Regions from separate parts of the Microbacterium sp. FG3 genome, predicted to be linked through region 3. Evidence: predicted binding sites of a transcription regulator. Region 3 holds the regulator's gene; each other region holds the start of a gene.
The links. Region 3 encodes LexA, which represses DNA repair genes until DNA is damaged. Its sites were predicted from a motif close to TCGAACANNTGTTCGA; they were not measured.
Positions count from the first base shown of each region.

Region 1 (9,647 bases), on a different contig from region 3:
AGGCGATCATCGGCGTGACGCTGCGCGGCGGCACACGGCACGACAGCATCGTGAGCTTCGCGGACGAGGTGCGCGCGCTGCCGCAGGTCGTGCAGCTGTTCTTCCTGGGCGGCACCGACGACTTCATGGTGCACATCGCCGTGGGCGACTCGAGCGAGGTGCGGCAGTTCGTCGTCGACAATCTGTCGACCCAGGCGTTCGTCGCCGCGACCCGGACGAGCCTCATCTTCGAGTACCACCGCAACGGCGTCGCGGCGAGCTTCAGCTGACCCGTTCAGGGCCCGGCGCTCAGAGCACGGCGGAGAGGAAATCCTTCGTGCGCTGCTCGTCGGGGGAGCCGAAGATCTTCTCCGGGGAGCCCTCCTCCACGATCCGGCCGCCGTCGAACATCAGCACCCGGTTGGACACGTCGCGCGCGAACTGCATCTCGTGCGTGACGATGAGCATCGTCACGTCGGTGGTGGCGGCGACGTCGCGGAGGATGTTCAGGACCTCGCCGACGACCTCGGGGTCCAGCGCGCTCGTGACCTCGTCGAGCAGCAGGATCTCTGGCTCCATGGCGAGGGCGCGGGCGATCGCCACGCGCTGCTGCTGCCCGCCCGACAGCGAGGTGGGGTGCGCGTCCTCCTTGTCGGGCAGGCCGACCTTCTCCAGCAGCTGCCGGCCGCGGGCGATCGCCTCGTCCTTCGACAGCCCGAGCACGTGCACGGGCGCCTCGATGATGTTCTGCATCACCGTCATGTTCGGGAAGAGGTTGAACTGCTGGAACACCATGCCGATGCGCTTGCGCATCTCGTTGCGGTGCTTCTCCTTGAGCGCCACGCGCCGGTCGCCGCGGCGGGCGTGCGTCAGCGGCTGCCCGTCGATGAGGATGTACCCCGCGTCGGCCTCCTCGAGCGTCATGAGGAGGCGCAGGATCGTCGTCTTGCCCGATCCGCTCGGGCCGATGAGCGTGACGCGGTCGCCCCGGCGCACAGTGAAGTCGAGGTCGTGCAGCACGACGTGGTCGCCGAACCGCTTCTCGACCTTGTCGAATCGGATGGCCGGCACCTCGCCGTCGCTCAGCGCGATGGCTCCGGTGTGGGTCTCAGGAACGGTAGGCAAGTCGCTTCTCCAATCGCCCGATGAGGACGGATGTCGGGTAGCTCGCGGCCAGGAAGATGAGGCCCGCGAGGGTGATCGCCTCGATGTAGCGGAAGTGCTGGCCGCCGTACAGCTGCGCGGCGCGCACGAGCTCGGTCACGGTGATGACCGCGAGGAACGGCGTGTCCTTGAACATCGAGATGACGTAGTTGCCGAGCGCCGGCAGCGTGGATCGCACCGCCTGCGGGATGACCACGGCGGTCCAGGTGCGCCGCGGCGACATCGACAGCGCCGTGGCGGCCTCCCACTGGCCGCGCGGCACGGCGTCGATCCCGGCCCGGTACACCTCGGCCATGTAGCTGGCGTAGTGGATGCCGAAGATGACGATCCCCAGCACGATCGGCGGCACGCTCGTGAAGGCGTAGTAGGCGAACAGCAGCTGGACGACGATGGGTGTCATCCGCACGAAGTTCATGACGAACGCCACGACGCCCGCGACGGGGCGCGGCGCCGTGCGGCGCACGAGCGCCACGACGAGGCCGAGCAGCGCGGCGATGGCGCTGCCGACCACCGTCACGAGCAGCGTGACGGTGAAGAAGCCCTGCAGCAGCTGCGGCAGCGCCGCGAGCGCGTGGTCCCAGTTCCAGGGGCTCTCATCGATCATGCGGCGGTCCCCTTCGTGTCGGCCTTCGCGAAGCGCAGCGCCTCACGCAGCGACTCGCCCTGCCCGAGGCGGTGCTTGGCGCGCACCTCGAGCGCGTTCATGACGAGGCTCAGCAGGTAGGCCAGGGCGAAGTACAGGATGAGGCCGATGCTGTACGCGAAGAACACGTCGGTGTCGACGCGCAGCCGGTTCAGCTCGGCCGTCAGGTCGACGATCGTGATGAGGTACACGGCCGCGGTGCCCTTGAGCAGCTGGATCAGCAGGTTGTTCAGCGACGGGATCATGAGCGCCCACGCCTGGGGGAAGATCACCCGGCGCATGCGCTGGAAGCGCGACAGGCTCAGGGCCGTCGTCGCCTCCCACTGCCCTGCGGGGACCGCGTTGATCGATCCGCGGACCACCTCGGCGCCGTACGCGCCGTAGTTCAGCCCCAGCGCGACGATGCCCACGAGCACGGGCTCCATCTCGAGGTTGATGGGCGGCAGCGGCAGCACGAAGAACAGGAAGAACAGCTGCACGAGCAGCGACGTGCCCCGGAAGAACTCGATGAAGACGCGGGCGATGCCGCGGATCAGGATGTTCTGGAAGCGGGCGAGCAGCCCGAAGACGACGGCGACGACGAACGCCAGGAGAGCGCCGCCCACGGTGAGCTCGAGGGTGATCAGCAACCCGTCGAGGATCCGCGGCAGCGCCCTTCCGAGCGCCTCGAGATTATCGGTCACGAGTGGTCCGCGCCCCGCTCACTCGACCTCGCCGGCGCAGAGCTGCTCGGCGGTCAGGTCGGCCGGCGGCAGGTTCTCGGCCGTGAAGCCGAACGGCTCCACCAGGTCGAGGTACGTCTGCTCGTCACCCTTGATCTTCTCGAGCTCGGCGTTGTAGGCCTCGAGCAGCGCGGTGTCCTGCTTGCGGAACACGGTCGATCCCGCGCCGATCTGCTCCACGCCGTCGATCTCCTGCACGAACGGCTCGGTGGTCTCGAGGTCGTCCATGTCCTCGGTCATCCAGTTGAGCGACACGGCGGTGAGCGCGAAGGCGTCGGCGCGCCCGGTCTGCACGGCCTCGAGGCCGGAGCTGGCGGTGTCGACCTCGATCTTGTCGGTGATGCCGAGCTCGTCGGCGTAGCCGTCCTCGATCGCACCCGACTGCACCGCGAGCGTGACGCCGTCGGCCGCGGCGACCGAGTCGAGGTCGGTGAGCCCCTCGGGGTTGCCCGCGGGCACGGCCAGCGCGGTGGTGTACATGATCTCGGGCTCGCTGAACGCCGCCTCGGCGCAGCGGTCGGGAAGGATCGACATCCCCGCGCTGATGACGTCCCAGCGACCGGCGTTGAGGCCCGGGATGAGGTTGTCCCACGCGACCTCCTCGACCTCGATGTCGTCGATGCCGAGGTTGCCGAAGATCTCCTTGTGCATCGCGATGGTGGCGCCGGTGGGCTCGCCGCTCTCGTCCACCCACGAGTAGGGGCGCTCGGACGCGACCGCGAGGGTGATGGTGCCCTCCTCCTGCGCGCGCTCGAGCGTGCTGGCATCGGGGTCCGTCGCGGTCGAGGAGCAGCCGGCGAGTGCCAGGGCCGCCACCGCCGCGGTCGACATTCCGATCGTGGTCAGGGTCCGCTTCGTCATCGATGCTCCTCTTCTGTCTGCTGCGGCGCGTCGCACCGGCGACCCTCGGGTGGGCCGTCGATCACCTTACGGAGTTTGCGTACACATGTACATTCGACGGCGCTGATTGTTGACAGATATACCGTATCGTTACCATGGGACGGCATGGTCCGGAGGGAGCCGAAGGGGGCGATTAGGATCGGCGCAGGCAGCGGAACGGAAGGACGGGGATGACCGGCAGGGCGCGAGGGGGCCAGAGCTCCGTCTTCCGCGTGGCGCGCACCTCGACGGCGCATCTCATCGCGGTGGAGCTGCGCAAGGCCATCCGCTCGGGTGCGCTGCCCGTCGGCGCGCAGATCGGCGAGGTGGAGATCGCCGAGCAGCTCGGCGTGAGCAGGGGACCGCTGCGCGAGGCGGCGCAGCGGCTCGTCGAGGAGGGCGTGCTCACCTCGGTGCCCGGACGCGGCCTGCGGGTGACGACGATCGGTCCCGAGGAGGTGGCCGATGTCTACGAGGCGCGGCTGGCGGTGGAGGGGCAGGCCATCCGGAGGATCGTGCGCGACGAGCGGATGTCGTCCGTCGATGCGATCGAGCGCGCGTACGAGGATCTCGTGCGACGCAGCGCCGGCGACGACGCGATCGACGCCGGCAACGCGGATCTCGAGTTCCACCAGACGCTGGTCGACGCGTCGGGCAGTCCGCGCCTGAGCCGCGCGATGTCGACGCTGGCGCTCGAGACGCGCATCGCCGCGTTCAGCGCGCCCGACGGGTACTCGGTGCGCCGGGAGGTGTCCGAGACGTATCGCTCGCTGATCGGCGCCCTCCGCGACGGCGATGCCGAGCGCGCCGTCGCGGCGCTGGACGAGCAGTTCCGCGAGGCCGTGGCTCGGCTGCGGGGAGAGGTCGAGGTGGAGACCTTCGAGCCCGCCGACGGCGACCTGCCCGACGCGCTCACGCCCATCGGCTCGGAGGAGCTCGGCACGGGGGAGTAGCGGTGGCTCACCCGCGGTCGCGGTCGAGCCAGGTGCGCAGCCGCTCGAGCGGCCACGTCGTGATGATGCGGTCGGCCGGCACACCCGCGCGCTCGGCCCGCTCGGCCCCGTAGTCCAGCAGCGACAGCTGCCCGGGGGCGTGGGCGTCGCTGTCGATCGAGAGGAGGCAGCCGAGCTCGTGGGCGAGCGCGAGGAGCTCGTCGGGCGGATCCTGCCGCTCGGGCCGCGAGTTGATCTCCACGGCCACGCCGTGCTCCGCGCAGGCCTCGAACACCGCTCGCGCATCGAACTCCGAGGGCGGGCGTGTGCCCCGCGACCCCTCGACGAGCCGCCCCGTGCAGTGGCCCAGGACGTCGGTGCGCGGGTTCCGGACGGCGGCGAGCATGCGCCTCGTCATGCTCGCCGCATCCATCCGCAGCTCGGAGTGGACGCTGGCGACCACGACATCGAGCCTGTCCAGCAGCGCGTCGTCCTGGTCCAGCCCGCCGTCGGCGAGGATGTCGACCTCGATCCCGCTGAGCAGGGTGAAGCCGTCGCCCGACTGCGTGGCCACGACCTCGAGCTGCCGCTCCAGGCGCTCGGCCGAGAGGCCGTTGGCGACGCGCAGGCGCGGGGAGTGATCGGTGAGCGCCAGGTACTCGTGGCCGAGGCGGCGTCCGGCGGCGACCATCGCGTCGATCGGTGTGAGGCCGTCTGACCAGTCGGAGTGGCAGTGCAGGTCGCCCCGCAGGGCCTCCCGCAGCGCGCTGCGCCCGGCCACGCCCGTGCGGGTGCGCAGCTCCGCGAGGTAGGACGGCACCTCGCCCGCGAGCGCCTCCTGGATCACGCGGAACGTCGTCTCCCCGATGCCGGGCCGCCGGCGCAGGGCCGCGGCATCGTTCAGCTCCTCGGCGGTGAGCCCCGCGATGACGTCGGCCGCGGTGCGGAAGGCCTTCGACTTGTAGCGCGACGACCGCTCGCGCTCCAACAGGAAGGCGATCTCGGTGAGCGCGTCGAGAGGATCCATGCGTGCCAGTCTGCCGGTGGGGCTGTGCGTGGGTGAAGCGGTTGTGTTGCTGTGGTCGCTCCATCTCCGCGGCCTCCGGCCGCTCCGTTCAGCAACCGATGGAGTGCACCCTTGGGCTGCCGAACGAAGTGAGCGGCAGGTCAGGCGGGGTCGGGTTTGCGTGTGGGCCCGCGCTGTCTCCGTGCACGGGCCGGCGTCCGGGCGGTCCGGTGTCGTGGGCGTGTGGGCCGGTAGGTGCGGTGGCGGTCGATCCAGGCGGGGGCGCTGACTTCGGGGACGCCGTTGCGCATGCGGATGCGCCAGCCGGACCGGTCGAGGTTGTGATGATGCCACCAGCAGAGCAGGACGCCGTTGTCGGTGTGGGTGGCGCCGCCGTGGGAGTGCTCGGTGACGTGGTGGATCTCGCACCACGCCGCCGGGATAGTGCAGCCGGGGATGACGCAGCCGCCGTCGCGGGCGGTGATCGCCCGGCGTTGGTGGGCGTTGAACACCCGTTCCGGGGTGCCGAGGCGGATGATTCGCCCGTCGGGGTTGAGGAACACCTTCTGCACCGCCCCCGTGCACGCAATCCGGTGCGCGACCGACGCCGGGACCGGGGTGTCTGTGCCTTCGAGGTGGGCGGTGCCGCCCTGGACGAGCGCGTCAGCGGTGATCGTGACCAGCAGCGTGGGGGCTGCGCCTCCGAGCTTCGGCGCGTCGGGGTCTTTCGCCGCGGTGTGGATGACGGCGGTGAGCACGTCGTGACGCTTCTGTGTGGCCGTGCGCGGGTCGTGGACGATCTCGTCCCCAGCCCAGGGGTCGTCGGGGCCGCGGGTTTCCGGATCGGCACCCAAGCCGTCTCCGAGCGACCCGGTGGGGGTGAAGCGGACGGCGGGGTTGAGGTGCGCGTCGAACATCCGCTGCAGCCCGGCGGCGGTCTCGGGCATCAGCTCACCCCGGATCGGGACGAGCCCGTTCCTGGGGGTGCCGAGGGTGAGGGACCTGTTCCGGCAGGCGCGTTCCGCGTCGGGTTCGACACCGTCCGGGTCCAACCATGCCGCCCAGGTGTCGGCCTGGATGCGCAACTGTGCGAACGTCACGGGCACCGGGGTCTCACCCTCCGGGAGATCCTCGGTGGGGCGGCCGGTGGCGTTGGCGACCAGCTGCTGCTCCGCCACCGCCACATGCTCGGCGCTGGCGGTGCCGTGCCGCTGCACCCGGTGGAGGTTGTCCGTGATCACCCGGGCCGCCTCCACCCCCAGCACCCCGTCGCGGAGGGCATCCGCCACCACGGGGAACGCCGCCGGCAGCGTCTCACCGAGCAGTGACAGGCGTGGGCGGGTGTGGGAGTCCAGCCGGATCCGGTGGTTCACCGTCAGCGGCGACGCACCCGTGGCCCGCTCCAGCAGCTCGACCGCGGAACGGCATCCGAACTTGGCGGAGAGACGGTCGTCGCCGGACCGGTCCGAGCGGGCATCGACCTCACCGGCCACCCGTACCCGGAGCGCATCCACCACACGACCCAGATCCTCCACCTCCCCGGCCAGGGCCACCAGATCCGCGTCGGAGGCGTGCTCCACACGGTCCCGCAGGCCCGCCAGCAGCGCCCGCGCGTCCGTCACCAGGGAGCGCGTGTCGCGGTCCCGGGACTCGAGCGGCGGAGTGGCTTCCATGACTCGAGACTAGAACAAACCTACGACACTCGCAGAAGTTATCCACAGGGGAAGAGGAGGGATTCAGCCGGGTGGGCGAGGGTTGCTGTGGTCGCTTCATCTCCGCGCCTGCGGCGCTCCGTTCAGCAACCGATGGGGCGGGAGCGACTGGACCGCCCGGGTTGCTGTGGTCGCTTCATCTCCGGCCGCTCCGCGGCGCTCCATTCAGCAACCGATCGGTTCCGCAACCGAAGCGGGCGCGTGTCACTGCGCGGGCTGGTCGCCCGTGCTGCCGCCCTCGAGCATCCAGACGATGCCGAACTGGTCCTTCACCTGGCCGAAGTAGCTGCCCCACGGCGCCGGCTCGAAGGGGAGCTCGACCGTGCCGCCGTCGCTCAGCGCCTCGAAGCAGCGCTCGAGCTCGGCCTCGTCGTCGCCGTAGAGGCAGACCTCGACGTTGCCGCTCGTGCGGGCCTCCGGGCCGTCGGCCGCCATGAGCGTGATGCCGTTCTCCAGCTCGAGCTGGCCGTGCATCACCCAGTCCGGGTCGCCCGGCATGTCCTCCATCGGCATGTCGCGGTAGCGGGTGATGTCGAGCGAGCCGCCGAACACCGCCTGGTAGAACGCGAGCGCGTCGGCCGCCCGCCCGTTGAAGCCCATGTACGGCGAAACCTTGAACGCCATGATCCGATCCCCTCGTCGCTGAGCGCCGGGCCGGAATGCCCGGTCACGTCTGGATCATGGCATCCGCCGCCGACATCCGATAGACCGTGCGGTGAACGCGCGGGGGTGGAAGGATCGGTCGCATGTCGCTCCTGCGCAACAACGTGCTCGTCTTCCAGCAGACGAGGAACTTCTCGAAGAACGACTTCGCGATCCTGGACGGTCAGGGACAGCAGGTCGCCCACGTCGAGACCGGCGGCAGCGCGATGGGCCGGATGCTCGTGGGCGCCCGCGAGCTCACCGTGTTCGACGGCCCCGGCACCCCGATCATCCAGGTGAAGGACACCATGACGCTCGGGCGCGACCGCATGGAGATCCTCGACGGTCAGGGGAATCCGCTCGCGAGCCTCGTCAAGCGGATCACGTTCTTCAAGACGCGCGTCTCGGTCGACCTGATGGGCGAGCCGATCGAGCTCGAGGGCAACCTGTGGGGCTTCGAGTTCCGGGTGGTGGGCGCGCACGGCGTCATGGCGACCGTGTCGCGGCAGTGGTCGGGCATGAGCAACGCCCTGCTCGGCAAGTCGACCTACGTGGTGCAGCTGGCCGACGGCCTGAGCGACGCGCAGCGCGCCGCCGTCATCGGATCGGTGATCGCGCTCGACCTCATCCGCGAGAAGCAGAGCCGCAACAGCTAGCTCAGTGGGTGCCGGCGGCTTCGAGCTCGGTACGCGCATGCCCGGACTGAAGAATGTCCGCGCCATGCCCCAAGATTGACCCGGGAGCAGGCCGGAACGGAGGGTGAGGCGATGGGAGCTCTGGCGCAGGCTCATGCGCTCACCAGACTCCTCGACGAGAACGAGGCGTGGCGTCTGCTGCGCGCCGACAACGCGCCGGTGATCGCGGCGATCCTGGACGCGCATCTGGGCGGAGAGGAGCGCCGCATCGAGAGCGAGGAGCTGTATGAGCGAATCGATGTCGACCTCGACGACCTGCGTGCGCACGGCTTCGACCTTCCTCTCACTGCGCGCGCATACTGCACCGATTGGCGGCAGGCCGGATACCTCGTGCGTCGCCCGGCCGAGTCGAGTCGCGGCGAGACGTTCGAGTTGTCTCCCGCGGCCCTCGCCGCGATCCGCCTTCTGAACCAGCTGGCACAACCGCGGCAGACGGCGACGGAATCCCGTCTGACAAGCATCGCCGACCAGCTGCACCGGCTCGCCGTCGACTCCGACCCGGATGCACGCACCCGGATCGCCCGGCTCGAGGAGCAGAGAGAGCGGATCGATGCCGAGATCGAGGCGATCAATCGGGGTGAGGCGCCGACGCTCGATCCGGAGCGAGCCATGGAGCGGGTGCGCGAGGTTCTGACGCTTGCGGAGGACATCCCGAGTGATTTCGCGCGTGTGCGGGCCGAGTTCGAGAGCCTCAATCGCGACCTGCGTACGCGTGTGCTCGAGTCGGATGAGGCACAGAAGGCGGTGCTGGACGAGATCTTCCGCGGTGTCGACCTGATCGACCAGTCGGACGCCGGGCGAAGCTTCTCGGGCTTCTCCGCGCTCGTCCTCGACCCCGAACGAGGGCAGGCATTGGAGGACGACATCCGGAGCGTTCTGGAGCGCGAGTTCGCGGGCGCCCTGACGCTCGCCGAGCGGCGATTCCTGCGCAGACTGCTCCGCACGCTCAAGGAGCGCAGCGCGGAGATTCACGACGTCGTGACCTCCTTCGCGCGGGGCCTGCGTCGGTACGTGCAATCCCACGAGTATCAGCGTGACCGTGTGCTCCGGCGCGAGCTGCGTGACGCTCTGGCCGCCGCCCAGCGGGCGAGTGCGCGCACCAAGCCCTACGCTGCGACCTCGCGGCGCCTCGAGCTGTCGGCGGTACCGGTGCGTAGCGCCGGAGCGCTCCGTCTTCTCGATCCGGCCGCGTACGACGCACCGGAGGATGTCGTTCTGCATGCGACGGACCCTGTGAGCATCGAGGACCTGCGGGCCCTCGCGCGCGAGACCG
Region 1 is NZ_JBMDJT010000005.1:31,055-40,701, forward strand. Features, by position in the region: gene ACODR5_RS02960 (Lrp/AsnC family transcriptional regulator) at 1-269, shown strand, start outside; gene ehuA (ectoine/hydroxyectoine ABC transporter ATP-binding protein EhuA) at 289-1,104, opposite strand; gene ehuD (ectoine/hydroxyectoine ABC transporter permease subunit EhuD) at 1,088-1,747, opposite strand; gene ehuC (ectoine/hydroxyectoine ABC transporter permease subunit EhuC) at 1,744-2,469, opposite strand; gene ehuB (ectoine/hydroxyectoine ABC transporter substrate-binding protein EhuB) at 2,488-3,369, opposite strand; gene ACODR5_RS02985 (GntR family transcriptional regulator) at 3,579-4,340, shown strand; gene ACODR5_RS02990 (PHP domain-containing protein) at 4,348-5,346, opposite strand; gene ACODR5_RS02995 (HNH endonuclease signature motif containing protein) at 5,487-6,998, opposite strand; gene ACODR5_RS03000 (VOC family protein) at 7,242-7,661, opposite strand; gene ACODR5_RS03005 (LURP-one-related/scramblase family protein) at 7,784-8,335, shown strand; gene ACODR5_RS03010 (DUF3375 domain-containing protein) at 8,447-9,647, shown strand, end outside.
Region 1: ACODR5_RS02995 (HNH endonuclease signature motif containing protein) is a predicted target of LexA. The motif match lies at 7,009-7,024, and genes of this name have one in related genera.

Region 2 (9,647 bases), on a different contig from region 3:
CGCGTCGTCGGCGTCGCCGTCGTCGTGATCGCGCAGACGGCGCTGCGCGTGCTGGGCCCGGCGCTGCTGGGGCTCGGCGTGAGCACGGCACTGCCCGCCGTCACCGGCGAGGGCGACTGGACCCCCGCGGCGGCGATCGTCGGCCTGTACGTCGTCACGGCGGTCGCGGGCGCCGCGCTGCTGATGTGGTACGACGTGCTCACCGCGCGGGTGACGCAGAACGTGCTGCTCGACCTGCGCACGCGCATGTTCCGGCACACGCAGCTGCTCAGCCTGGAGTTCCACGAGACGTACACGTCGGGCCGGATCATCTCGCGGCAGACGAGCGATCTCGACACCATCCGCGAGCTGCTGGGCGGTGGCCTCACCGACCTCATCAACGGCGTGCTCTTCGGGCTGTTCACCTTCATCGCGCTGGCCGTCTTCGACTGGCAGTCCGGGATCATCCTGCTGATCGCGGGCATCCCGCTCGCGTTCCTGATGCGCTGGTTCTACCGGCGCTCGCAGGAGGCGTACCGGCACTCCCGGGTGGCCAGCGCCAAGCTCATCGTCAAGTTCGTCGAGACGATGACGGGCATCCGCGCCGGCAAGGCGTTCCGCGCCGAGGACCGCAACGAGTCGGAGTTCGGACGTCTCGCGGGCGACTACCGCGACGTGAACATGCGCTCGATCCGCCTGTTCGGCACGTTCGAGCCGGGCCTCATGGCCATCTCGGCCTTCGCCATCGCGCTCGTGGTGCTGTGGGGCGGGGTGCGCATCACGTGGGACCAGTTCAGCGTCGGAGCGCTGCTGACCGTCGTGCTCTACACGCGCAACTTCTTCCTGCCGCTGCAGGGCGTGGCGATGTTCCTGAACTCGTTCCAGTCGGCCGCGGCGGCGCTCGAGAAGGTGTCGGGCGTGCTCGAGGTGGAGCCGACCGTGCCCGACCCCGAGCACCCCCGCTCCCTCGAGCGCGCGCGGGGCCACCTGCTGCTCGACGACCTGACCTTCGCGTACGCGAACGGCCGCACGATCCTGCCGGAGTTCACCCTCGACATCCCCGCCGGGCAGACCGTCGCGCTGGTCGGCACGACGGGCGCGGGCAAGTCGACGCTGGCGAAGCTCGTCTCGCGCTTCTACGACCCCAGCGAGGGCCGCATCACGCTCGACGGCATCGACCTGCGCGAGCTGGATCAGCGCGACCTGCGCCGCGCGATCGTCATGGTCACGCAGGAGGCCTACCTGTTCAGCGGCACGGTCGCCGACAACATCGCGCTCGGGCGGCCGGAGGCCTCGCTCGACGAGATCGTCGCGGCGGCCGAGGCCGTGGGGGCCGACGAGTTCATCCGCTCCCTGCCGGACGGCTATCACACGGACGTCAACAAGCGCGGCGGGCGGGTGTCGGCGGGGCAGCGCCAGCTCATCTCCTTCGCGCGCGCATTCCTCGCCGATCCGGCGGTGCTGATCCTGGACGAGGCGACCGCCTCGCTCGACATCCCGTCGGAGCGGATGATCCAGGACGCGCTGCAGACGCTGCTCGCGGATCGCACGGCCATCATCATCGCGCACCGGCTCTCGACCGTCGCGATCGCCGACCGCGTGCTCGTCATGGAGCACGGCCGGATCATCGAGGACGACACCCCGGACGACCTCATCGCGGGCACGGGCAAGTTCGCCCAGCTCCACGCGGCCTGGAAGCAGTCCCTGGTCTAGAACGGCGACGGAGTCTCGTGGGGGGAGGGGGATACGAGACCCCGCCGCCGGCTGGTGCCAGGGCGCGCGTCAGCGAGCGACCTGAAGCGGGATGGTGCGGAGAGGGGCGTCCGTGAGGCTCAGAAGCGGATCTCCGCGACCACCTCACCGTACTCGGTCTCGCCGACGGGCGAGAATCCGACACGGTGGAAGAAGGCCTCCGGCCCGCCCTCACCGGGCTCGTAGATCACGTTGATGTGGCTGAGGCCCCGGGAGCGCGCCTCGTCGATGAGCGACTCGACCGCGAAGCGGCCGATGCCGCGCCCCTGGTCGTCCGCGTCGACGTTGATGCGCCACAGCACCGAGTCGAAGTGGTCGACCGGCGCCTCCGGGTCGAAGTTGGCGCTGATGAAGCCGACGACCTCGTCACCGTCGAGCACGACGCGCTGCCACGTGGTGCGCGGATCGAGCACGGTGGCGGCCATCCCGTACGACACCGGCGCGAGGAACTGCTCCTGGCCCGGTCGCAGCGACAGGTTGTTGACCGCCACGATGGTCGCGGCGGAGAGCTCTTCGAGACGCAGGTCCGACATAACGACAGGCTAGGGCACGGACGACGGCCGCGGGTCGATGAGTTCGCTGGAAGTCAGTTCTGGACGGTGACCGGGGTGCCGACCTGCGCGAAGCGGTACATGTGCTCGGCGGCCGCGACCGTCATGTTGACGCAGCCGTGGCTCATGCGGGCGCCCGGCCCGAAGTTGCTGTGCCAGTACGTGCCGTGGAAGCCCTGGTCTCCGTTGTAGTAGGTGACCCACGGCACGTTGCCGGTGCAGTAGTCGAAGCGTCCGCCCGGCACGAAGTTGCCCTGGCTGTCGCACGATCCCATGTGCTGGATCGTGAGCTGCGCGTAGACGGAGTAGGTGCCGGTCTGCGTCTCGTAGGGTCCGCCCGTGCCGAGGGCGATGGGATAGGACGCCACGAGCTGGTCGTTCTCGTACAGGTAGGTCATGCCGTCGCTCTTGTCGACGAGGACGCGGCGGAACAGCTCCTGCGTCTGGAACGGCACGACCTCGCCCTGCAGCTCGAACGAGAGGTCGCCCTGCTCGAGCGAGGCGGCGATCTGCTCGGGCAGCCCGTCGGTGCTCGCGATCCCGAAGCCGTCCTGTCCCTCCTGGATCACGCGGAGGGCCTCGCCGGCGCCGTCGGTGACGACCTTCGCGTCGACGACGTCGCGGTTGACGCGGGCGGGGAGGTCGGCGATGGCCGCCTCGATCGCCGCCGTGTCGGCCTTGAGGACGAAGCCGCCGGTCTCCGGGTCGGCCTCGGGGACCACCCAGCTCGCGATCGTCGCCAGCGGGAGCTCCTCGGCGCGCGTCTCCTCGAGGTAGAAGCCCGCCGTCGCCGCCTGCTCGTTGAGCGATCCGGCGAACTCCTCGGCCGCCTCGGTCGTGACGGGCGCCGGCACCTCGGCGGCCTCGACCGAGACGGCGATCTGCTCGTCGCCGGAGGCGAGGGCGGCGGTGAGGTCCTCGGCGAGCGCGTCGAGGTCGGGGCCGGTGCCCGGCTCGGCGGGCACGGCGACGAAGGCCGAGCCGTCGAAGCTCACCTGCGCGTTGACCGGATCGGCGAACATCTCGGGCGCGACGCCCCTGAGGGCGTCGGCCGCGGCGTCGGCGTCGATCACGACGGCCGCGTCGGTCGGCTCGGGGTTCCAGGCGCCGACGTTCCACAGCGGGTGGTCGGCGAACGCCTGCTCGGCGGAGGCCTTCGCGTCGATCGAGGCGCCGACCTCGGCGCCGGTGAGCGTGACGCCCTCGACGGTGATCTCGGCGTCGGACACGCGCTTGGCGATGGCGTCGGCGGCCATGCCCACCGTGTGGAAGCCCACGGGGGCGCCGGCCACGACCACGCCGGGCGCGATGAGGATGGCGGCGGCGAACGCGGCGGCCGCGACGAGCAGGCCGGCCGGGATGCCGATGCCGAGCCAGAGGCCCTTGCGGCTGCGGCGTGTCTGGGAATCGGTCGCGTCGTCCGAGACGCCGTCGATCGGCTGCTCGGCGTCGAGCGGCTGCTCGCTGTCGATCGGCTTGGTCGCCAGGTCGGTCATGTGTCCCCCCTCGTGGTCCGCCGCCGCGCGTGGCGCGCGGAAGTGCACCGGTGGATCCATGGTAGGGCGGCATGTCTGCGCGACGGCAGGGGAAGGGATCACGAAATCGCGTCGATCCGGGCGTTCGGGCGCCTCGTACCCAGGACTGCCCGGGGGTCCGGTGGTCAGATGTGCTGCCACTCCGGCTTGTGGGCGTACGTGTAGCGATAGTAGTCGGCGTGCCGCAGGCGGGAGGCGGCGGCCTCGTCGATCACGACCGTGGCGCGCGGGTGCAGCTGGATGGCCGAACCGGGCAGCGATGCCGTGAGCGGCCCCTCCACCGTCCCGGCGACGGCCTCCGCCTTGCCCTCGCCGAAGGCGAGCAGCACGAGCTGGCGTGCCTCGAGGATGGTGCCGAGCCCCTGGGTGATGCAGTGCGTCGGCACGTCGTCGATCGTGTCGAAGAAGCGCGCGTTGTCTTCGCGGGTCTGCTGCGTGAGCGTCTTCACGCGCGTGCGGGAGGCGAACGACGATCCGGGCTCGTTGAAGCCGATGTGCCCGTCCGTGCCGATGCCGAGCAGCTGCAGCTCGATTCCGCCCGCCGCCGCGATCGCCCCCTCGTATCGCTCCCCGGCGGTCTCGACGCCCTCGAGGGCGCCGCTGGGCACCTGCACGAGGGCGGGGTCGAGGCCCAGGGGCTCGACGCCAGCCGGCCTGAAGCGACCAGAGCATCTCGATGACGGCTGCGGTGGTCGCTTCATCTCCGCGTCCTTCGGCCGCTGAAGTTCAGCAACCGATCGGTGCGACGGAGAGCTACCGCGCGAAGACCTTCCCCGGGTTGAGGATGCCCTGGGGGTCGAAGACGCGGGCGATCCCGCGCTGCAGCTCCCACTGATCCTCGCCCAGCTCGTCGGCCAGCCAGCGGGACTTCAGCACGCCGATGCCGTGCTCGCCCGTGAGGGTGCCGCCCAGGCGCAGCGCGGCGCGGAAGAGCTCGTCGGCCGCCCGCCAGATGAGGTCGGGCACCTCCGCGCCGGCGAAGACGAAGTTGGGGTGCAGGTTGCCGTCGCCCGCGTGCGCGACGGTGGGGATCGTGATGCCGTAGGCGCGCTCGATCCGCCCGATCTCCTCGAACATCTCGGGCAGGCGGCTGCGCGGCACGCAGACGTCCTCGATGAGGGTCGTGCCCATCGCGGCGAGCGAGGGGTGGAACGCGCGGCGGATCGCGAGCAGGCGCTCGCCCTCCGCGCGGTCGTGCGTGACGGCCACCGTGCCGCCGGCGCCGCGCAGCACCTCGGCGATCGCGTCGGCCTCGGCGCGGGCGGCCGGACCGTCGGTCTGCACGGTGAGCTGGGATGCTCCCGGCGTCGGGCGCGGCAGACCGAGGTGGGCGTGGATCGCCTCGAGCGAGGCGGCGTCGAGCAGCTCCATGATCGCCGACTGGATGCCCGCCGACGTGACGGCCGACGAGCCCGCGGCGGCGGAGCGCACGTCCGGGAACGTCGCCGCGACCGTGCACACATCGCCGGGGACGAGCCGGCGCAGCTTGAGCGTCGCGCGGACGATGACGCCGAGCGTGCCCTCCGAGCCGATCAGCAGCGACGTGAGGTCGAGCCCGGTCACGCCCTTCACGCTGCGGTGGCCCATCGAGACGAGCCGGCCGTCGGCGAGGACGACGTCGAGCCCCAGTACCGCGTCGCGCACGACGCCGTACTTGGCGCACAGCAGCCCGCCGGCGCCCGTGGCGATGTTGCCGCCGACCGTCGCGATGTCGCGGCTGGCCGGGTCGGGCGCCCACCACAGGCCGTGCTCGGCGAGCGCGGCGTTCAGCTCGGCGTTGAGGACGCCCGGTTCCACCACGGCGAGCAGGTCGTCGGGGCGCACCTCGAGGATGCGCGTCATGTTCCGCACCGAGAGCGCGATCTCGCCCGCTCCGGCGTTCGCGGCGCCGGCCAGCCCCGTGCGGGCGCCCTGCGTCACGACGGGCGTGCCGGTCGCGGACGCGATCCGCAGCGTCGCCTGCACGTCCTCCGTCGAGGCGGCGCGGACGACGGCGAGCGGGCGGTCCGGAGCGGCGTGACCGGACCGGTCGGCCCTGGCCGCCTCGAGCGACGCCTCGGTCGTGTCGACCCGATCGCTCAGCTCAGCGCGCAGCAGCGCGACGACGTCGCTCATGCCCCCTCGCTCATGCGAGCGCGCGGCGACCGTGCAGCAGGCCGATCACCACGGCGATCACGCCGAAGCCGAGGCCGACCCAGCCGAGCCCCAGATCCCACATCGCCATGGTCGCCGAGACGAAGACGAGCAGCTCCACGAGCGCGCGCACGAACGGGTGCACCGCGAACACCGCCCTGGGCGAGACGAACAGCGCCCAGGCGAGGATCGCGAGGGCCGGGGCGAGCAGCCCGAAGAGGATGTTCCAGGCGACCGGCCACGCGAGGAGGCCCCATACGAGCAGGATCGCGAACGCGGCGAGCTCGGAGAGCAGACGGAGCACGTCGAGCGCGGTGATGCGCGCAGCGGTGGCGCCGCCGCCGGGGGGCGAAGCAGGGGCGGACATGCGCTCCAGTCTACGTGGCGCGCTTCCGGGCGATCCGCGGTACTCCGCGCCAGCCGCCGCCCAGGCCCCGTCGCTACGCTGGAGGGGTGACGCGATCTCCCGAAGCGGCCGACTCCACCCGCAAGAAGGAGGGCCGCGCGACGCGCTACGCCTCGCTCGAGGAGGCGTTCCAGAGGCACGGCACGCCCGCCGCGAACCGTGAGCTCATCCGGCGCATCGTCGACGGCATCGACGCCGCCGGCTTCGTCGGCTACTCGACCCACTTCCGCATCGAGCGGCGCGGCGGCTCGCCCGCGCTCGAGGTGCACCCCGGCTACACCAACGGCTTCCGCACCGAGCAGGAGATCGTGCGCCGCCTCGGCGACGACGTCGAGCGATGGCCCAGCCGCCGCTTCCACGGTGCGTGGGGCGTGACGCACCCGGTCGCCGCCCCGGCGCCGGCCGCGAAGCCGGCGCGAGCGCCGCGCGCCGCGTCGCCGCGTGCCGCATCGGCACCCGAGGAGCCGCCGAAGGTGTGCCCGACGTGCTTCATGGTGCTGCCCATGAGCGGCGTCTGCCAGAACTGCGACGCCTGATCGGCGCCCGCTGATCCGGACCCGCTGATCCGGGTCAGTTCTGCTCGACTCCGGGATCGGTGACGTCCACGTCGTCGGACTCCACCCGGGCGACGAGGTCGTCCATGGTCGGCGGATCGACCTCGATGCCGGCGTCCGACAGGCGGCGCTCGAGCGTGCTGCGCACGTCGCCGTGCAGCGTGTCGATCAGCATGTCGGCTCGCGTCTGGGCGACGATGCCGCCGATCCGCTCGTCGTCGTTCGTGTCGTGCGTGTCCTCGAGGGGCGCGTCCTGCGTGCCGTGGCCGCCCGGGCCGCGCTCCTCGTCGAGCTCGTCGTCCGCGCCCTCACCAGCCATCGGCATGCTCGTCCTCCTCGAATTCGTCCATCATCGCCTGCAACAGGGGATCGTCCAGCGGGGCGACGGGCGGAACCGTTCCGTTCGACATGCGGGCACTCCTCTCGTCCCCTCGGCGGACTCGCGCTCGCGCCGAGGTGCCGCCAGCTTCGGCGACCGTCTCATGATCGCCCGGTATCCCGGTCGGCACACGGGGCTTGACATCGCCGCGGGGCGACGCCCCGCACCCGGCGCGCGAGTATCCGGCGGCCGAGAGGGTGTCAACCCCCTGGAACCGCCGGCGCGGCCGGGCGACAGTGATGTCGGAGGTCGACATGGATACGGTTCATCAGCTGGATCTCGTTCCGCTCGGCGAGGATGCCTGGCGGCTCTGCGACCGCAGCGTCGATTCGTGCGACGCGACGAGCGTCGTGGCGTACGTGGAGCGACGGGCTGACGGCTACGAGGTGGTGTGGGTCTCGACGCATCGGGGCGTCGAGCGGTTCACGACGATGGGGGACGCGCTGGAGCGCGCGGCGGAGGTGCTCTCCGCGGTGACGCCGCCCGGCGCGACGCGTCCGATCCCCATCCCGCATTTCGCACCGCGACCGGCAGCGCTCGCGGGGTGACAGGCGGGGGCGGCGGCCCGGGGTGCTCGACGGAGCGCGTCCCGGGCCGCCGGTCTGTGCGCACGATGCCTGCTTGACATCTGGTAGTACGGATGTTCGACTGGAGGCATGAGGTGGAGCGGGCAGCAGGTGAACGGATCTGCGGATCCGGCGCTCATCGGCCTGCAGGGCCTCGTCCGCTCGGTGCGCACGCCGGAGTTCGCGGGCATCACGTTCCACGAGGTCGCCGCGAAGTCGGCCCTGAACCGCGTGCCCGCGCAGAGCCCGATGCCGTTCTCGTGGACCGTGAACCCCTATCGGGGCTGCTCACATGCCTGTCTCTACTGCGTACACCCGGACACCCTCGTGCTGATGGCCGACGGCCGCCAGCGAGCCATCCGCGAACTGCGCGTCGGCGACGAGATCGTCGGAACGCGCGTCGACGGCGCCTATCGGCGGTACGTGAAGACGGAAGTCCACGCCAAGTGGGCGAGCCGGAAGCGCGCGTACCGAATTGTGCTCGCCGATGGCACGGAGCTCATCGCCAGCGGTGATCACCGCTTCCTCACCGATCGCGGATGGAAGCACGTCATCGGCGCGACGAGCGGCGGCGAGCGGCGTCCTCACCTCACGATCCGCAACGCACTGCAGGGCTTCGGCCTCGGCGGTGCGGCGACAGCGGAGGGTCGCTGGACGTCGGCGGCGTTCCGGCGGGGGTATCTGACGGGGATGATCCGTGGCGATGGGATGATCTGCCACGGGCGGTACCGATACCCGCATCGCACGACGGAGCAGCATGCTTTCCGCCTCGCGCTGGCCGACACCGAGGCGCTCGACCGAACGAGGGAGTTCCTCGCTGCCGAGGGGATCGAGACGCGGACGCGTCCGTTCACCTCGGCCTCCGCACGTCCGATGCTCGCTCTTCACACGGGAAAGCGCGCGGACGTCGCCGCGCTCGAGGGCCTCATCCAGATGCCCGAGGGTCCCGATCATGACTGGCACGCGGGATTCCTCTCGGGGATCTTCGATGCGGAGGGAAGCTGCTCCGGCGGGATCCTGCGAATCAGCAACAAGGACGAGGGCATCCTCTCGGCCATCGTCGCCGCCTGCGACGCGCTCGGCATCCGATCGGTGAGGGAGCCGGTGGCGGCGAACGGCGTCAGCGTCATCCGTGTGGTGGGGGGCCTGCCGGCGCGTCGGAGATTCTTCGAGGCGACCCGGCCGGCGATCACCCGCAAGCTGGCGATTGCAGGCGATGCGGTGAAGACCGTGGCGGACCTCCGAATCGTGGCGGTCGAGGACCTCGGCGTGGAGATGGAGATGGTCGACATCACCACGGGGACCGGCGACTTCATCGCGAACGGCGTCATCAGCCACAACTGCTTCGCCCGCCGCACGCACACGTACCTCGAGCTGGATGCCGGGGCCGACTTCGACAGCCAGGTCGTCGTGAAGGTGAACGCGGCCGAGGCGCTGTCGGCCGAGGTGTCGCGCCGGTCGTGGAAGCGCGAGCTCGTGGCGCTCGGCACGAACACCGATCCGTATCAGCGCGCCGAGGGCCGCTACGCGCTCATGCCGGGGATCATCGCTGCGCTCGCCGAGAGCGGCACGCCCCTGTCGATCCTCACGAAGGGCACGCTTCTGCGGCGCGACCTGCCGCTGCTCGCGCGGGCCGCCGAGCAGGTGCCCGTCGACCTGGCGATGTCGATCGCGATCTTCAACGACGAGCTGCAGAAGGCCGTCGAACCGGGCACCCCGACGGCGGCGGCGCGGCTTGCCACCGTGCGCGCGGCGGCGGACCTCGGCTTCCGCGTCACCGTGTTCGTGATGC
Region 2 is NZ_JBMDJT010000050.1:6,460-16,106, forward strand. Features, by position in the region: gene ACODR5_RS12660 (ABC transporter ATP-binding protein) at 1-1,692, shown strand, start outside; gene ACODR5_RS12665 (GNAT family N-acetyltransferase) at 1,812-2,264, opposite strand; gene ACODR5_RS12670 (L,D-transpeptidase family protein) at 2,318-3,778, opposite strand; gene ACODR5_RS12675 (glucosamine-6-phosphate deaminase) at 3,943-4,653, opposite strand; gene ACODR5_RS12680 (FAD-binding oxidoreductase) at 4,571-5,932, opposite strand; gene ACODR5_RS12685 (YrdB family protein) at 5,943-6,317, opposite strand; gene ACODR5_RS12690 (hypothetical protein) at 6,404-6,892, shown strand; gene ACODR5_RS12695 (hypothetical protein) at 6,927-7,235, opposite strand; gene ACODR5_RS12700 (hypothetical protein) at 7,529-7,837, shown strand; gene ACODR5_RS12705 (intein-containing Rv2578c family radical SAM protein) at 7,946-9,647, shown strand, end outside.
Region 2: ACODR5_RS12705 (intein-containing Rv2578c family radical SAM protein) is a predicted target of LexA. The motif match lies at 7,922-7,937, and genes of this name have one in related genera.

Region 3 (9,647 bases):
CGACCGCATCCTGCGCGCCATGCGCCGCTCCTACCGCAGCGCGAAGTTCCTCGGCATCCTCGACCGGGTGCGCGAGCGCATCCCGCACGCCGCCATCTCCACCGACATCATCGTGGGCTTCCCCGGCGAGACCGAGGAGGACTTCCAGGAGACGCTGCGCGTCGTGGAGCAGGCCCGCTTCGCGAGCGCCTTCACCTTCCAGTACTCGATCCGCGAGGGCACGCCCGCCGCGACGATGCCCGACCAGGTGCCCAAGGAGGTCGTGCAGGATCGCTACGACCGCCTCATCGCCCTGCAGCAGCGCATCACGCTCGAGGAGAACGAGAAGCAGCTCGGCCGCGAGGTCGAGGTGCTCGTGTCCACGGGCGAGGGCAAGAAGGACGCCGCGACCCACCGCCTCACCGGTCGCGCCGAGGACAACCGCCTCGTCCACTTCGAGGTGCCCGCCGGATCCGACCTGCCCCGCCCCGGAGACGTCGTCACCGTGACGATCACCCACGCGGCGCCGTCCCACCTTCTCGCCGATGCGCCGGACGGCGCGCCGCTGCGCATCCGCCGCACCCGCGCCGGCGACGCGTGGGACCGCACTCAGTCGGAGTCGTGCGCCGTGCCGTCCGCCGACGGCCACGGCGGCGCCGCGTCCGGACCGGTGAAGCTCGGCCTGCCCACCCTGCGCGTCGGCGTCTGACGGCCCCGGTCGTCGGACCGAGTCCAGCAAGCGGAGACGCGGTGAGCGAGCCGAGGCCGTCGGGGCGCGACCCCGATGACGGGCCGCGCCTGTGGGCGGTCGTCGGCGCGACCGGGACGGGCAAGAGCGACCTCTCGCTCGACCTCGCCGAGGCCCTCGCGGCACGCGGACGCGGGGCCGAGATCGTCAACGCCGACGCCATGCAGCTGTACCGCGGCATGGACGTCGGCACCGCCAAGCTCTCCGTTGCCGAGCGGCGGGGCATCCCGCACCAGCTGTTCGACGTGCTCGAGGTGACCGAGGACGCCGCCGTCGCGCGCTACCAGGACGACGCGCGCGCCGCGATCGACGACATCCTGGCCCGTGGGCGTCATGCGATCCTCGTCGGCGGATCCGGGCTATACGTCTCGAGCGTGCTGTTCGACTTCCGCTTCCCGCCCCGCGACGAGCGGCTGCGCGCCGAGCTCGAGGCCGAGCTCGACCGCTCCGGCCCCGGCGCCCTCTACGACCGGCTCCGCGCCGCCGACCCGGCCACGGCCGAGCGGGTCGACCCGCGCAACGGCCGGCGAATCGTGCGTGCCCTGGAGATCCTCGCCCAGGGCGGGCGCACGCACGGCGCTGCGCTGCCCGAGCGGCCGGTGCCCTGGCGGCCGGCGGAGCTGATCGGCCTCACGATGGACCGCCCGGCGCTCATCGAACGCCTCGACCGGCGCGTGGAGCGGATGTGGGCGAGCGGCATGCTCGACGAGACCGCCCGGCTGCGCGAGCGCGGGCTCGAGCGGGGCACCACGGCGCGCCGCGCGATCGGCTACGCGCAGGCGCTCGCGCAGCTGCGGGGCGAGCTTGGCGAGGCCGACGCCATCGCCGAGACGCAGGCGCTCACGCGCCGCTACGCGCGCCGCCAGGTGAGCTGGTTCCGCCGCTACGCGGACGTGCGCTGGCACGAGGCCGGCCGCGCGGACCCCGCGGCCATCGCCGGCTGACCCGCGCCCTCCTCGCCCCCGTCCATGCGCGGATCCGTAGACTGGCGGGATGACGGAGATCGCGTTCACCAAGGGTCACGGCACGGGCAACGACTTCGTGATCGTCGCCGACCCGGACGGCGAGCTCGAGCTCAGCGACGACCAGGTCGCCATCCTGTGCGACCGCCGCTTCGGCATCGGGGCCGACGGCCTGCTGCGCGTCGTCCGCTCCGAGCGCATCCCCGAGGGGGCCGCCGCCCTCGCCGAGGACGAGCATGCCGAATGGTTCATGGACTACCGCAACGCCGACGGCTCGAAGGCCGAGATGTGCGGCAACGGGGTGCGCGTGTTCGCCAAGTACCTGCTCGACGCGGGCCTGGCGACCCTCGACGCCGGCTCGACGCTGCCCATCGGCACGCGCGCGGGCGTGCGGGACGTCACGCGCAGCGAGACGGGCTTCCAGGTGGACCTGGGCCGCTGGCGCGCCGAGCCGGGGGAGCCGACGGTGCGCGCCCGCGGGATCGGCGTGGCCAGGCCCGGGCTGGGCATCGACCTCGGCAACCCGCACGTCGTGGTCGCCCTCGCCTCCGAGGACGAGCTCGAGGCGCTGGATCTCACGGCGCGGCCCGTCGTCGAGCCGGTGCCCGAGCGCGGCGCCAACATCGAGTTCGTCGTGCCGCAGGAGCCGCTCGTGAAGGACGGCATCGGGCGCGTGCGCATGCGCGTGTTCGAGCGCGGCGTGGGCGAGACCCTCAGCTGCGGCACGGGCGTCGCGGCGACGGCCCTCGCCGTGCGCGAGTGGGCGGGGCCCACGGCGCCGAGCCATTGGCGCGTGGACGTGCCGGGCGGCACGCTCGCCGTGCGCATGTTCCCCGCCGAGGACGGCGAGCACGTCGCGCTGTCGGGCCCCGCCACGCTCGTCTACACGGGCACGGTCGCGCTCGCCTGACGGGCGGAACGCCCCGCATCAGACCCCGAGCGTGTCGATCGGCGCCGTCGGGGGATTGCCGTGCCGGCGCACCTTGATCACGCGATAGCCCTTGCCCGTCGCGGTGCGGTGCACGGTGAAGCCGTCGTCGAACGTGGCGGCCAGCCAGCGCTGCAGGGAGTCCGAGCCGAGATCGCGCTTGACCACGAGGTAGGCGTCGCTGCGCTCCGCCAGCCGCGGGATCCACGTCTCCATCAGCTCGTGGAGCATCGACTTGCCGACCCGGATCGGCGGATTCGAGCGGATCGTGCGGAAGGTCACGTCGGAGGGAACATCCGCGGGCGTGACGGCGTTGATGTTCTCGAGGCCGAGCTCCTCGGCGTTGCGCCGCACGAGGTCGAGGGCGCGCTCGTTCACATCCACCGCCCACACGCGGGCGCGGGGCGACAGCGTCGCGAGCGTCAGCGAGATGGGCCCCCATCCGCATCCGAGGTCCAGGAAGTCGCCGCCCGCGGGCGGCTCCGGGGCGCTGTCGAGGAGGACCTTGGTGCCGGTGTCGAGACGTTCGGGACTGAAGACGCCGGCCGCGGTCGTCACCTCGACCTCACGGCCGGCGAGGGGGATGCGGATGCGCCTCAGCTTCTCGGCGCTGGCGGGAGCCTCGCTGAAGTAGTGATCTCCCATAGGCGGCCAGCGTACCGGAGTCGACGGTCCGCCGTAACGCGCAGTTCCTGCGCAGGACACCATCTGCCGCGATCGCGGCGGATCACCTAAGCTGAAGGGCTTGCACGTGCACGAAGACAGGGAGCACATGACGGAATCCACCTCGTCCGAGCCGGACACCACCTCGCGCCGCGACGACGCGACCGAGGACTCGATCGATCCGGTCGAGCGCGTGCTGGCGAGCGTCGATGCGCGCTCGGGGCTGCGCACCTTCGGCGGCGCCCAGGCGCTGCAGGACGACGCGACGGCCTACGGCACATCGGACGGCGAGCAGTGGGATCGCGAGGAGCGCGCCGCGCTGCGCCGCGTCCCGGGGCTGTCGACCGAGCTCGAGGACGTCACCGAGGTCGAGTACCGGCAGCTGCGGCTGGAGAACGTCGTGCTCGTGGGCGTCTACTCCCAGGGCTCGCTCGTCGACGCCGAGAACTCGCTGCGCGAGCTGGCGGCGCTCGCCGAGACCGCCGGCGCCGTCGTGCTCGATGGCGTGCTGCAGCGCCGCCCGCACCCCGACCCCGCGACGTACCTCGGCCGCGGCAAGGCCGAGGAGCTGAGGGACCTCGTGGCGTCCGTCGGCGCCGACACGGTCATCGCCGACACCGAGCTGGCCTCCTCGCAGCGCCGCGCGCTCGAGGACGTCGTCAAGGTGAAGGTGATCGACCGCACCGCCGTGATCCTCGACATCTTCGCGCAGCACGCCAAGACCCGCGAGGGCAAGGCACAGGTCGAGCTCGCCCAGCTCGAGTACCTGCTGCCGCGCCTGCGCGGCTGGGGTGAGTCGATGAGCCGCCAGGCGGGCGGCCAGGTCGGCGCGGGCGGCGCGGGCATGGGCTCGCGCGGACCGGGTGAGACGAAGATCGAGCTGGACCGGCGTCGCATCCGCACGCGCATGGCGCAGCTGCGCCGCCAGATCCGCGACTTCGCGCCTGCGCGCGACGCCAAGCGCTCCGAGCGCAAGCGCAATACGATCCCGTCGGTGGCGATCGCGGGGTACACGAACGCCGGCAAGTCGAGCCTGCTGAACCGCCTCACGAGCGCCGGCGTGCTCGTCGAGAACGCGCTGTTCGCCACGCTCGATGCGACCGTGCGCCGCACGGAGACGAGCGACGGGCGCGTGTACACGCTCGCCGACACCGTGGGCTTCGTCCGCAACCTGCCGCACCAGCTCGTCGAGGCGTTCCGCTCGACCCTCGAGGAGGTCGCCGACGCCGACGTGCTGCTGCACGTCGTCGACGCGCACCACCCCGATCCCGCCGGGCAGATCGCCACGGTGCGCGACGTGATGGGCGAGGTAGGGGCGCGCGAGGTGCCCGAGATCGTCGTCTTCAACAAGGCCGACCTCGTCGACGACGACACCCGGCTCGTGCTGCACGGTCTCGAGCCGCGCGCGGTGTTCGTCTCGTCCCGCACGGGCGAGGGCATCGACGAGCTGCGCCGCGTCGTCGAGGACGCGCTGCCGCTGCCCGAGGTCGAGCTGCGCGCCGTCGTGCCGTACAGCCGCGGCGAGCTCGTCTCGGCCATCCACGAGACCGGCCAGCTCCTCGAGCGCCGCCACGAGACCGAGGGCACGTTCGTCCACGCGCGCGTCAACGCCCGCCTCGCGGCGGAGCTGGAGCCCTACACGCTCTGACCCCACCCCCGCCGAACCCGCGCTCGTCCGCCGAGCCCGCGCTCGATGCGGCGCGGGCTCGCCGATCGAGGGCGGGTTCGGCGGGGTGTCGTCAGTCCAGCTCGAGCGGCGGGGTGTCCGGGGTGGTGAAGCCGAGCACCTCGCCGAGGAACGCCAGCTCCGCCTCGAAGGCGCGCTGCAGCGTGTCGGCGCGGCGGAAGCCGTGCGACTCGCCCTCGAACAGCAGGTACGCGTGCGGCACGCCGTTGGCCGCGAGCGCGTCGCGCAGCGCCTCCGACTGGCTCGGCGGCACGACGGGATCGTCCGCGCCCTGCAGGATCAGCAGGGGCGTGCGCAGCGTCTCGGGGCGCGACAGCGGCGACCGCGAGACGTACACCTCCTCGGCCTCGGGCAGGGGGCCGACGAGCCCGTCGAGGTAGCGCGCCTCGAAGTCGTGCGTGTCGGCCACGAGGCGGCGCAGATCCGCCACGCCGTAGCGGCTGATGCCCGCGGCGAAGGCGTCGGTGTCGGCGACCGCGCACAGCACCGTCCAGCCACCCGCCGATCCGCCCTTGATCGCGATCCGGTCCGCGTCCGCGAGCCCCGCCTCCGCGAGCCCGCGCGCCGCGGCCGCCGTGTCCTGTACGTCGACGACGCCCCAGCCGCCGCGCAGCCGCTCGCGATAGCCCCTGCCGTAGCCCGTGGACCCGCCGTAGTTCACGTCGAGCACGCCGATGCCGCGGCTCGTGAAGTACGCCATGACGATCGAGAGCGTGCCCGAGACGTGGGTGGTGGGACCGCCGTGCACCAGCACGAGGTAGGGCGGCAGCTCGCCCTCGGGTGCGTCGAACTCGGGGCTCGTCGGCGGGTAGTCGAACGCGTGCACGGGACCGTTCGGACCGGGGCAGGTGATGGCGCGCGAGACCGGAAGCCAGGCGGGGTCGAGGTCGCCGACGGGCACGCCGCCCCGCACCGGCTCGATCGTGTGCGCGTCGACGTCGAGCAGCCACAGGCCGCCCGGCACGCGCGCGCCGGCGCCGGTCAGCAGCACGCGCTGGCCCCGCACGTCGCGCACGAGCACGCCGCCCGTGAGGGGCGTGTCGAGGGCGTCCTCGGCGCCGCACGTGGGATCGATCACGACGAGCTGATCCGATCCGTTCGTCTGCACCGCGAGGATCCGGCCGTCGGCCATGGTCGCGTACCAGCGCGCGCCGAGGTTCCACAGGGGCCCGCCCGTGTCGGCGTCGACCGTCATGATCGGCTCGGGCCCGACCGCCGACAGGCCGTCGAAGCGCGCCCAGTGCAGGTTCCAGCGCGCATCCTGCCCCGGGTGCGGGATGTCGGCGAGGAACATCAGCTCGTCGTCGCCCGTCCACTCGGGCTGCAGCGCCGAGACGGTGCCCGCCGCGGTGCGCCCGCCGGCGATCACCACGTGCTCGGTCACGCGGCCGCGCTCGTCGAGGCGGCCGACGCGCAGCTCGGCGGCGTCCCACGGCATGTCGGGATGGTCCCACGCGATCCACGCGATCCGATCGCCGCGCGGGGCCGGATAGGCGAGGAAGTCGCTGCCCGCCACGACGCTCGCGACGGCGGCCGCGTCGTGCGCGGCCGACCCGTCGAGGGGGATGCGCACGATGTCGCGCGCGGGCACCGGGGCGCCGGTGTGCGTCTCGCGCACGGCCCACAGCGCGCCCTCGGCGAGGGTGAGGTCGCCGAAGCACATGCCGCCGTCCGCCGGGGTGAGCGGCTCGGGATCCGTGCCCGGCGCGAACCTGTAGACGCGCTGGTCGGCGTGCTCGACGAAGTAGGCGACGCCGTCGTCGCCGGCGGTCCACGCACCGCCGCCGTACTCGTGCACGCGGGAGCGCACGCTCCAGGGGGCGGGCAGCAGCACCTCGGGCTCGCGGCCGGCCTCGCCGCGCATCAGGGCCGTGCGGCCGCGCTCGGCCGGCAGGCCCTCGCTCCACCAGACCTCGTCGCCCACGAAGCGCGCGCCGTCCAGGCGCAGCGATCCGCCGGCCACGTCGGCCGCGGTGATCGGCGATCGCCACGTGCCGTAGGGCGCGATCGTGCGGGCGGGGGCGGTCGCTTCGGAGGCCATGCCACCCACCGTAGGCGAGACGGCGGCGGGCCGCAGGGCGCCCGCCGGTGCGGATCAGACGGCGCGCAGCACGGCGACGACCTTGCCCAGCACGGTCGCCTCGTCGCCGAGGATCGGCTCGAACGCCGAGTTGCGCGGCAGCAGCCACGTGTGGCCGTCGCGCTGGCGGAAGGCCTTCACGGTGGCTTCGCCGTCGAGCATCGCCGCGACGATGTCGCCGTTATCGGCGTTGTTCTGCGCGCGCACGACCACCCAGTCGCCGTGGCAGATCGCGGCGTCGATCATCGAGTCGCCGTTGACCTTGAGCATGAACAGCTCGCCCTTGCCCACGAGCTGGCGGGGCAGGGGGAAGATCTCCTCGACCTGCTGCTCCGCCGTGATCGGCACGCCCGCGGCGATGTTCCCGACGAGCGGCACCATCGCCGCGTCGCCGACGGCGGGCGCCGTGTCGGCCGGGTTCTCGCCCGACAGGCCGGGCAGGTCGATGAGCACCTCCATGGCGCGCGTCTTGCCGGGGTCGCGGCGCAGGTAGCCGCTGAGCTCGAGCTGGCCGAGCTGGTGCGTCACGCTCGAGAGCGACTTCAGCCCGACGGCGTCGCCGATCTCGCGCATGCTCGGCGGGTAGCCGTGGCGCTGGATCGAGCGCTGGATGACCTCGAGGATGGCCATCTGCTTCTCGCTGAGGTTCCGGCGACGCCGCGTGCGGGGCTTGTCGTCGGTGCCGGCAATGTCGGCCGCGGCGTCGCTCATCTGTGCTCCTCGTTCGGATGTCGGAGGTCCGTGATTACGTGACCCTCGACCTCGAAGGTAGCCGATTCGTCGGGGTCTTCGGGAGATTTGTTCGAGCGTGTCCCGGCGGATCCGATGTCGGATGTCGGAGATAGCGTTGACATGTTCGAACCGTCGAACGTATATTCGGTACAGAGCTTCGCATCCGGCCTCCCGGCCGAGCGTCGGATGCGAAGCCGCCCAGACAGAAGGAGCACGACATGAGCACCGCCATCCTCACGGCAGCGGCAGCCCCCTCCGCGCCCCGCACCCGGCTGCGCCTCACGGTGCGCGGCCGACGCGTGCTGGCGGCGCTGGCGGCCGCTCCGGTCGTCGCGGGTCTCGCGGCGGCCGTGCTCGGCGGCGGCGCGGCCCTGGCATCGGGCGAGGCGGGCGCCGACGCCTCGGCGTTCCACCTCGTCACGGTCACCGCGGGCGATTCGCTGTGGAGCATCGCGCAGGACGTGGCACCCGGTCACGACCCGCGCGACGTGGTGTACGAGCTGAAGCGGCTCAACAACCTCGCCGGCGGGCTCGTGAGCCCCGGCCAGCAGATCGCGGTTCCCGCGGGCTACGCCGACTGAGCGGGGGCCGGGGCGGCATCGTCGTCCGCGCGATGACGGGCACGGCGATCGTCCGGCATCGAGGGGCCGCTCGGATCTAACATGGAGGGCGTGACCTCCGACCCGGCGAATACCTCGATCGCTCCCGCGATCACCCTCGACGACCTGCCGCTCCGCGCCGACCTGCGCGGGCAGACGCCCTACGGGGCGCCGCAGATGGCGGTTCCGGTCGCGCTGAACGTCAACGAGAACACGCATCCGGTGCCCGACGAGGTCGCCGACGACATCGCCGACGCCGTCTCGCGCGCCCTGCGCGACGTGAACCGCTACCCCGACCGCGAGTTCACCCAGCTGCGCGAGGGATTCGCCGACTACCTCGGCCACGGACTCGTGCCCGAGCAGCTCTGGGCGGCCAACGGCTCGAACGAGGTGCTCCAGCAGGCGCTGCAGGCCTTCGGCGGGCCGGGCCGCTCGGCCTTCGGCTTCGCACCCACCTACTCGATGTATGGGCTGCTGGCCCGCGGCGTCGGCTCCGACTGGGTGACGGGCGAGCGCGGCCCGCGCTTCGAGATCGATCCCGAGGACGCGGCCCGTCAGGTCGCCGACGCGCGGCCCGACGTCGTCTTCCTCTGCGCGCCCAACAACCCCACGGGCACGCCGCTGTCGCTCGACGTCGTCGAGGCGGTCTACGACGCCACCGACGGGATCGTCATCGTCGACGAGGCGTACCGCGAGTTCGCGCCGCGCGAGGAGCCGTCGGCCCTGAGCCTGCTGGAGGGGCGCCCGCGCCTGGCCGTCTCGCGCACCATGAGCAAGGCGTTCGCCTTCGCGGGCGCGCGCGTCGGCTACCTCGCCGCCGATCCCGCCTTCATCGACGCGCTGCGCCTCGTCCGGCTGCCCTATCACCTGTCCGCCCTCACGCAGGCGGCGGCCTCCGCGGCCCTGCGCCATGCCGACACGATGCTGCGCACGGTCGACGAGATCGTCGAGCAGCGCGACCGCATGTCGGCCACGCTCGAGGCGCTCGGCTACACCGTCTACCCGTCGTGGGCGAACTTCGTCCTGTTCGGCGGGGTGACCGATACCTCGCGCACCTGGTCGGCGCTGCGCGACCGCGGCATCCTCGTGCGCGACATCGGCATCCCCGGCCACCTGCGCGTCACGGCGGGCACGGAGGACGAGACGACGGCGTTCCTCGAGGCGCTCGCGGAGATCGGCAACTGAGCCGGGATGCCTCCCCGCGCAATAGACTCGAGGGTATGACCGCAGCCCGCACCGCCCGCCGCAGCCGCTCGACGAGCGAGTCGT
Region 3 is NZ_JBMDJT010000017.1:8,046-17,692, reverse strand. Features, by position in the region: gene miaB (tRNA (N6-isopentenyl adenosine(37)-C2)-methylthiotransferase MiaB) at 1-688, shown strand, start outside; gene miaA (tRNA (adenosine(37)-N6)-dimethylallyltransferase MiaA) at 730-1,671, shown strand; gene dapF (diaminopimelate epimerase) at 1,721-2,599, shown strand; gene ACODR5_RS07540 (class I SAM-dependent methyltransferase) at 2,618-3,262, opposite strand; gene hflX (GTPase HflX) at 3,390-4,928, shown strand; gene ACODR5_RS07530 (alpha/beta hydrolase family protein) at 5,020-7,008, opposite strand; gene lexA (transcriptional repressor LexA) at 7,063-7,758, opposite strand; gene ACODR5_RS07520 (LysM peptidoglycan-binding domain-containing protein) at 7,998-8,360, shown strand; gene ACODR5_RS07515 (histidinol-phosphate transaminase) at 8,451-9,563, shown strand; gene hisB (imidazoleglycerol-phosphate dehydratase HisB) at 9,599-9,647, shown strand, end outside.